2 regions of the Pseudarthrobacter sp. NIBRBAC000502771 genome follow, and region 1 is predicted to be linked to the other one. Evidence: predicted binding sites of a transcription regulator. Region 1 holds the regulator's gene; the other holds the start of a gene.
What was found. Region 1 encodes LexA, which represses DNA repair genes until DNA is damaged. Its sites were predicted from a motif close to TCGAACANNTGTTCGA; they were not measured.
Positions count from the first base shown of each region.

Region 2: NIBR502771_RS14225 (DUF6504 family protein) is a predicted target of LexA. The motif match lies at 1,546-1,561, and genes of this name have one in related genera.

Region 1 covers NZ_CP041187.1:3,934,717-3,939,127, reverse strand. The annotation lists gene NIBR502771_RS18330 (ATP-dependent DNA helicase) at 1-2,057, shown strand, start outside; gene hflX (GTPase HflX) at 1-7, shown strand, start outside; gene lexA (transcriptional repressor LexA) at 2,105-2,839, opposite strand; gene NIBR502771_RS18320 (LysM peptidoglycan-binding domain-containing protein) at 3,197-3,547, shown strand; gene NIBR502771_RS18315 (histidinol-phosphate transaminase) at 3,609-4,411, shown strand, end outside.
Region 2 covers NZ_CP041187.1:3,028,971-3,033,381, reverse strand. The annotation lists gene NIBR502771_RS14230 (DNA polymerase III subunit alpha) at 1-1,148, opposite strand, end outside; gene NIBR502771_RS14225 (DUF6504 family protein) at 1,160-1,510, opposite strand; gene NIBR502771_RS14220 (hypothetical protein) at 1,642-2,031, shown strand; gene NIBR502771_RS14215 (chorismate mutase) at 2,038-2,358, opposite strand; gene NIBR502771_RS14210 (VOC family protein) at 2,378-2,800, shown strand; gene NIBR502771_RS14205 (SOS response-associated peptidase) at 2,826-3,569, opposite strand; gene NIBR502771_RS14200 (mycoredoxin) at 3,722-3,979, shown strand; gene NIBR502771_RS14195 (lipoate--protein ligase family protein) at 4,008-4,411, opposite strand, start outside.

The DNA of each region.
Region 1 (4,411 bases):
TGACTGACCTCGCAGCCGGCGAAGCTGCGCAGACGGCGGGCGAGCAGTTCGTTATCGAACTGCTCGACCGCGCCGTCGCCGGCATGGGCGGACAAAGCCGCACCGGACAACACGAAATGGCCCGCCAGGTGGCCAGGGCCATCGAAACCGGCAACCACCTGTTGGTCCAGGCAGGTACCGGCACCGGCAAATCGCTGGCCTACCTGATACCGCTGATCGCCCACGCCCTGGAAAGCAACAAGCCTGCGCTGGTCTCCACGGCGACCCTGGCGCTCCAGACCCAGATTGTCGGCAGGGACCTGCCCCGGCTCCTGAAGAACATCACGCCGGCGTTGGACCGGCCGGTCAAGGTTGCACTGGTCAAGGGCAGGTCCAACTATGTGTGCCGCCACAAGCTTGAAGGCGGGTTCCCTTCCGAGGAACCGTCGGAAGGGCAGCTGTTTTCCCTGGGGGAGGACACCAGCGTTCCGCATTTCGCCGCCTCCGTGGGCGGACCGTCGTCACAGCTGGGCAAGGAAGTGGTGCGGCTCCGCGAATGGGCGGAGAAGACGGCCACCGGCGACCGTGACGAGCTGCTGCCTGGAGTGACGGACCGTGCATGGCGGCAGGTTTCCGTCACCTCAATGGAATGCCTCGGCGCCCAGAAATGCCCGATGGCCGCTGAATGCTTCAGCGAGCTCGCCCGGCAGGATGCCGCCGAGGCTGACGTGGTGGTGACCAACCACGCCATGCTGGCCGTCAGCGCGTTCGAAGGACTGGCAGTCCTGCCCGAATACGACGTCGTGGTGGTGGACGAAGCGCATGAGCTGCAGGACCGTGTGACGGGAGCCGTATCCGGGCAGCTGTCCGTGGCCATGGTCCACGCGGCCGCTTCCGGCGCACGGAAACACACCGCCATCACCGTTGACGCCCTGAACGCCGCAGCTGCCAACTTGGAAATGGCCCTCGCGGGCGCGCCCAACGGACTTCTCCCCAACGGACTGAACGAGGAACAGCTTGACTGCGTGGACCAGCTGCGTGAAGCGTGCAGGGCTGCGTTGTCCGATTCCAAAGGGGACAGCAATACCACGGCCGACGGCGGGCGGCAGCTGGCGCGTTCCCGGCTGATGCTCATCCTGGAACTGTGCGAGCGGCTGATCGCTGCCCGGGAAAACCGGGAAGTGGTGTGGTTCTCCCGCGCCAGCACCTTCGATCCCGGCCAAGGCTATTCGCAGCCCGATGACAGCGCGCCGGTCCTGATCAACATTGCGCCGCTGTCCGTCGCCGGGAGGCTGCGGGAGGGGCTCTTCGCCGGCCACACCGTGGTGCTGACCTCTGCCACCCTTGCGATCGGTACCGCCTTCGAACCGGCCGCAGGAGGCCTGGGCCTGATCGGTGACGGAGCGCCCAGCTGGACGGGCGTGGATGTTGGCTCGCCCTTCGACTACCCCAAACAGGGCATCCTTTACGTTGCCGGCCACCTGCCCAAGCCCGGCCGAGGTGTTTCACCGGAAGCCCTGGCCGAACTCGAAGCGCTCATCAAGGCCTCCAACGGGGGAGCGCTTTGCCTGTTCTCCTCGCGGCGGGCGGCCGAGGAAGCCGCCGATGCCCTCCGCCCGATGCTCAACATGACTGTCCTCTGCCAGGGCGAGTCGACCATGACCGCCCTGGTCAAACAATTCGCGGACGAACCGGACACCTGCCTCTTCGGAACCATGTCCCTGTGGCAGGGTGTGGATGTTCCCGGTGGATCCTGCCGGCTGGTAGTGATTGACCGCATCCCGTTCCCGCGGCCGGACGACCCCCTCATGACGGCGCGTTCGCGTGCCGTGGCGCAGGCCGGCGGGAACGGTTTCATGTCTGTTTCGGCAACCCACGCTGCCATCCGGCTTGCCCAGGGGGCCGGCCGCCTGATCCGGTCAACCGGGGACAAAGGAGTGGTGGCAGTCCTGGACTCGCGGCTGGCCACCGAGCGCTATGCGGGATTCCTGCGCGGCGCCCTCCCGCCGTTCTGGGCCACCACTGACCGCGCCAAAGCGCTGGCAGCCCTCACCAGGCTGGGCGCCGACGCGTCCTGAGAACGGCCGGATAGCGCCTGCACGGATGCCGGGCAGGCGTGCGCAGGCTAGAGCGAACGCAGGACTGAGACGACCTTGCCCATGATGGTGGCATGGTCGCCCAGGATCGGTTCGTACTGGGTGTTCTGCGGCAGCAGCCAGGTGTGGCCGTCGCGCTGGCGGAAGGTCTTGACCGTCGCCTCGTCATCCAGCAGTGCAGCGACGATGTCCCCGTTGGCAGCGTCAGCCTGGCGCCGCACCACCACCCAGTCACCATCGCAAATGGCGGCATCCACCATCGAATCGCCGGCCACCTTCAGCATGAAAAGTTCGCCCTGGCCAACCAGCTGGCGGGGCAGCGGCATGACATCTTCGACGAGCTGTTCGGCAAGGATGGGGCCGCCGGCGGCAATCCGGCCCACCAGCGGAACCATGGCCGTATCCAGAGCAGTAGGCAGCTCCGTGACGGTGGCGCTGTCCCCTGCGGCTTGGGGCGCACGGGACGTGCCCGCACTCTTTCCCCCGCCGTCCAGCGTCAGCGGCATCAACACTTCCATGGCACGGGGCCGCTTGGGGTCGCGCCGAAGATAGCCCAGCTTTTCCAGCTGCGAGAGCTGATGGGTCACGCTTGACAGGCTTGCAAGGCCGACCGTGTCGCCGATTTCCCGCATGGACGGCGGATACCCGTTCTCGTTAACGGAGCGCTGGATGGTCTCGAGGATCTTCTTCTGCCGGGGCGTCAGCCCTTTGGTGGTCCTCTTGGATTGCGGGGCGGTCCTGCCCCCGGCGGCTGCTGCTGCCATATTCGCCATTGCCTTTCGCTTGCCGCCGGAACTTCCGCCGGGCGCTGTTTCCGCCGTGCCGGTGGAAGGACTCCCACTGTCATTGTCAGACCCTGCTGGTCAACTTCAGGAGTGGTTGTTCTTGGTTCCAAAACTAGGCCAGCCATAGTGGTTTTTCAAACATTTGTTCTAGCGAGTCTCGACAATGTTCGTTGATAGGTGCTAAAACTTAACCAGCAAAGTTCGAATATGTGTTCTAACCAGCAGATGCCTCCTTCGAATACCCGGCCGGAAGATGTGCCCGGCGGCGGTTTGGAACGGCAAGGGCGTTGCGGGCGGACACCCGGGCAGCACGGCAAGTCCAGGAGGGCTTAGTTCATGTCAGCTTTAACTCTTCACCAGGTTTCACCATCGCCTGCACCGCTGCGGCTCACCCGCCGGGGGAGGATCGTCCTGATTGGGGTCCCGCTTGTAGTCCTCGCTGTTCTCCTGCTGTCACTCGCCGGGTTCTTCCATTCCCCGGCCAAGGCCTCGGATTCGGTTGCGGACCTCGCGGTGACACCCACCGTTACCGTGACGGTGCAGCCCGGACAGTCGTTGTGGGCCATTGCCGGTACCGTCGCGCCGGGCCGGGACGCCCGCGACGTCGTGGCGGACATTGTCCAGCTCAACAACCTTGACGCCGGCACCGTCCTTCCAGGCCAGCAGCTGTTCGTTCCCACCCACTGAGTGGGAAGCCGCGGGAACCGTCACATTTTCCGGTAGTTGCCGCGGCAACTAAACTGTTCAGGTGAACCAGCAGCTAGAACGTCTGAACCGGCTTCCCCTCCGCAGCAACCTTCGCGGACTGACTCCCTATGGGGCTCCCCAGCTGGACGTCCCCATCCTGCTGAACGTCAACGAAAACACCCATGGGGTTCCTGCCGATGTGCGGGCCGCCATCAGCGCCGCCGTTACGGAAGCCGCCGCAGGCCTCAACCGCTACCCGGACCGCGAGTTCACCGCGCTCCGGAAGGCCCTGGCGGAATATCTCGGGCATGGGCTCGACGAAACCAACCTGTGGGCAGCCAATGGCTCCAATGAGGTCCTGCAACAGATCCTCCAGGCCTTCGGCGGGCCAGGGCGCACGGCCTTGGGCTTCCCGCCGACGTACTCCATGTACCCGTTGCTGGCCAGCGGAACGGACACGCAGTACATCACCGGGGAACGCGCGGAAGGCTATGACCTCAGCGCAGAGTCCGCGGCCCGCCAGGTTAAGGAAATCCAGCCCAACATCGTGTTCCTCTGCTCGCCCAACAATCCCACCGGGACCGGGCTTGGGCTGGACGTCGTGGAAGCCGTCTATGACGCCGGCGCGGACAGCCAGGCCATCGTGATCGTCGACGAGGCGTACCACGAGTTCGCACACGACGGAACGCCGAGCGCACTGACACTCCTGCCCGGCCGTGAACGTCTGATCGTCTCCCGCACGATGAGCAAGGCCTTCGCCCTGGCGGGGGCACGGCTCGGTTACATGGCCGCAGCCCCCGAGGTCGCCGATGCCCTGCGTCTCGTGCGCCTGCCGTACCACCTCTCCGCCATCACCCAGGCCAC
Region 2 (4,411 bases), 910 kb from region 1:
TGGATCATCCTGGAGACCTCCGCAACAGTGAGGAAATAGGCGGAGAAGCCCAGGTTCTGGATGATCCCCAGTTCATGGTCCAAACGGGCCATCATGTCCCGCTCCGCCGTACCGCCGATGCCCGGGAACCGCCTGCCGATTCCGGCATGGCAGCGCTGGAGGAGCTCCGTGTGGGGATCCTGGTTGATGCCGATGACGGCAGCTTCCGGCACCACTGGCTGTTTCCATCCCATATCAGTGGCGGGGTCGATCCGGCAGAGGTCGGCGAGCGCCTCGGTCTGCGCCATCAACTGCTTGAGGTCTGCGGCACCATAACCGGCGGCGGAGATGATTTCCTTACCAAGGCCCAGCATTTGATCCGCTGATTTCAGCCATCCCTGGCCCGTGGGTTGCAGGAGTGGCTCCCCTGCCAGTTCCGGGAGGGACTTCAAAGTCCGCGCGGAGTCAAGGACATCCGCGGTCGGTGCACCGTCGGCTGCGCAATACCGGACGGCGTTGGTGAGGACTGCCGGAACATGGTGTTCCTCCGCGAGCCGTAGCATGCGCACAGCGTGCGCCGTGCTGAAAGGACTGCCCGGCGCACTGAGTTGGGAGACGATCTCCGCCACCACAGTTCCGGCGGGCATTGCGTCGAGCCATTGCTTGAACAGGGTCCTGGGACGCAGGTAGCGCCTGCCTCCCATGGCCCGGCCGACGTCCGAGTCCGGGCCGATCAGCACCGTCAGCACCGGTTTGAGGGTGTGGGGGTCGAGGGTGCGGGAGGCCAGCTCGGCACGGGTCACCGCGGTGGGTACCGCTCCCCCGGCTTTCCCGGAGGTCCTCGCGTGCGCATCGGAAACCAGCCGGCACAAGGCGCGGTACCCGGCACCGTTGTTCTGCCCCCTGGCCAGCACCACCACCCTGCCTGCTACCTGGGTGCGGTGATCGCCGTCGTCGTCAAATACCGCCAGGTCCACGCCTACGATGGGGTCGATGCCCGCCGCCATACAGGCTTTGAGGTGCTTGATGGTGCCGTACAGGCCGTCCCGGTCGGTGCAGGCGAGGGCCGTGGCGCCATCGGCAGCGGCAGCCATGGCCAGTTCCTTCGGCCAGGAAACTCCGTAATGGGCGCTGAATGCCGTGGAAACGCGCAGGTGGGTAAAGCTCATGGTGTTCCGGGTCAGGCAGTCTTGGGGTGAAGGGCGTCATGGATCCGCACCAGCCGCCACCGGTTGCTGCGGAGATGGCGGGAAAGGTCAAGGGTCAGGACTTCTGCCCCGGGCGGTTCCTGTGCCGCGGCGGAACGGGCGGCACCCCGGGCGGGCAGCACCTGGACCCGCCAGATTTCGTGGTCCACCACTCCGGGCCCGCTGCCCAGGGGAGCCCTGCTGTCCTCAGCCCACCACTGCCGGCGTTCGTACCAGCGGACGGGTTCTGCGCAGACGGTATAGGACACACCTGCCCATACCAAGGATTCCGGCTCACCTGTGGGGGCACACGCCACGTCAACAGATTCGCTGAACATGCCCATGCGCACCTCCCGGACCTAACCCATCACAACGTGATTCGAACATGTATTCGAATAAATTCAGTCTACGCCGGGTTCTCACCAAAACATAGGCGGGGGTGGACGGGGCGTGCGGCAGGGAGCAGGATGTTGGCATGAGTACCGATGACGCACTCCTGAAGCAGGCCAGCATCAAGACACAGGACTCCACCCTGGTTGCCACGTTCGATATCGACGGCACCATTCCGGGCTCGGGCGCCTACGTGGTGGGTTTGATGGGAGCCTCGCCCGATTTTTCAGCGCAGCGCCGGCTGTGCATTGAGTTCATGAACGGGGAGGCCATAGCCTGCTACTCGTTCAACCGGGACCAGGGAATCGAGGAGGATTTCGATCTTTCCGGAGTGTCCCATTCGGAGAACAGCATCACCGGAAGCTTTCCCATGACGGCCTTGAATGGCCTCGGGAAGGGGCATGTCCTGTCAGCCTTCAGCGAGGCGGACGGGCGGGAGTTCCAGCACGGGGTGCCGGTGGAGGAAGCGCTTTAGCCTTCCTCAGCTGTTTTCTTTGTGGATCCGCAGTTCAAGTTCAATGAATGCGGAGATCATGGCCCGGTAGGTTGCTTCAACGATGTCCGGGTCGATGTCCTTTTTCTCCGCAGCGGACCGCACATGTTCAATAATCCGCTCTACGCGGCCGGGGGCACGCACTTCCGCGTCATCGCCCTTCAGCGTGCCGGCGATCCTGATCAGCCGCTCGCGGCGGGCGATCAGGGTAACGATCTGGTCATCGACTTCGTCAACGGCAACCCGGACCGCAGCGAGCTGTTCCCTGTCGGCGCGGGCATCCCGGTCGTTTCCTTGAATTGTCGCCATCATCTGACACTATCGAAGCATGGAGCCCAGAGTCGACTTTATTTCCCTCGGTGTTCGCAGCGTCGAGGAGTCCCGTGCTTTCTACGTTGACGGCCTCGGCTGGCCGGTCCACCGCGAAGTCGCCGGGGAAGTGGTGTTCATCCAGGTGAACCACGGGCTGGTGCTTTCGCTCTGGGATGCCCGCCAGATGCAGGCCGAAGCCGTGACCGGCCGCCCGGACGGGATCCCCTGCATTACCCTGAGCCACAACCTGGGAAGCCCCGAAGAGGTGGACAGCGTCATGGAACAGGCCGCGGCCGCTGGTGCCGCCATTATTGCCGAGCCCGTCACCAAGGCCTGGGGCGGCTATACCGGGTACTTTGCCGATCCCGACGGTTTTCGCTGGGAAGTGGCATACAACCCCACCTGGACGGTGGACGACGCCGGTACGGTCACCGTTTGAGGGCAGTACACCCTGCGCCGGGCTGCTAGAAGAGAGCTTCCACCGGGCGGATGAGTTCCGGGCCGTTGTTCCGGACGTTGCCCACGTCCTTGCCTACGGATTCCACGCGCCAGTCCGCAGCGGCGTCCTTGACCCCTGACCGCACCAGGTCAACCAGCGCGGCGGCATCATCCGCCTGCGGGTCCAGCCAGGCTTCCATGGTGGACTTATCCATGGGCAGCGGCACCCTGTCGTGGAGTTCGGTCAGCTTCCCGAAAATGGTGGATTCCGCCCCGGGCGGAGGGGTGTCCGCCGTCAGGATCGAGGTGGACAGCAGCCAGCGGCCCGGCTCCCCCTCCGGTACGGACGGGTCCTTCCACCACTCATACAGGCCGGCGAAGGCCAGGCCACGGTCCCCACCGGGATGCACGTAGTACGGCTGCTTCGACTTCCCCGGGCCTTGCTTCCATTCGTAGTAGCCATCTGCCGGGACGGCACAGCGGCGGGACTGCACAGCCTTGCGGAAGGCAGGCTTCTCCAGCACCGATTCACTCCTGGCGTTGATCATGCGTGAGCCGATGCCTGGATCCTTGGCCCAGGACGGAACCAGGCCCCAGCGCGCCACATGCAGCTGGCGCACCTGGCGCGGCGCGGCACTGTCATCCACCAGCCGCTCCAGCACGATCGGGACGGCATCGGTGGGTGCAACATTCCACGACGGCGGGATGCTCACCTCGTCCTCGAGTTCGGCGTCGAACTCGGCCAGGAGGTCCCCCACGGCGCGTGCCATTACGTAGCGTCCACACATGGCACCAGCTTGCCACCGCGCGCCACAAACTGTCATCCGGGAACGGCAGCAGCCGCTCGACACCCGGGAATACCGGCCGCCGCGCTACGGTTGACAGTAAGGAAACCTTTTCAAGCGACACTTAGGAGATCCCTGTGGACTTCACTCCCGAATCCGGCACCATCACCATGTTTTCCACCACGTGGTGCGGCTACTGCAACCGGCTCAAGAAGCAGCTGGACGCCCAGGGGATCGGCTACACCGAAATCAACATCGAAGAGGTGGACGGCACTGCCGAACTCGTGGAGCAGCTGAACGGCGGCAACCGCACCGTCCCCACGGTCCTCTTCCCGGACGGCAGCGCGGCCACCAACCCGTCCGCCGCCGAGGTCAAGAGCCGCCTGGCCGCCTGACCGGCCGCCGCGCACCAATTGATGCGGGTCATGCCCCCAGGCTGCTGAAGGAAGCAGTTTCCAGGGTGGCATGGCCCGCATACGTTTCCAGGAGGGCCTGCTCAACGGCGGCCACGTCCAAACCCGGCACCAGGTCATTGGCGGCGCCGGCGGTGGCAGGATCCCAGTCCAGGCCCAGCGCCGCGTAGCTGTCGGTAAGGACCTTGCGGATCGGGGCGGAGTCCTCCACCACGATCACCGAGCTGAAGAGCCATGCACCCGAGACCACCCGTTGGGCGGTGCCCACCAGTTTTATCCTGCGGGAACTGTCCATGGCATCGGTTCCGTGGACGCTGAACTCGCCGGGACAGTACTCGCCGGGGATCTCCCCCACCGCCGCCTGCACGCCTACGTTCTGCAGCGCCTCCGCAAACAGCCCTCCGAAGTACCCGA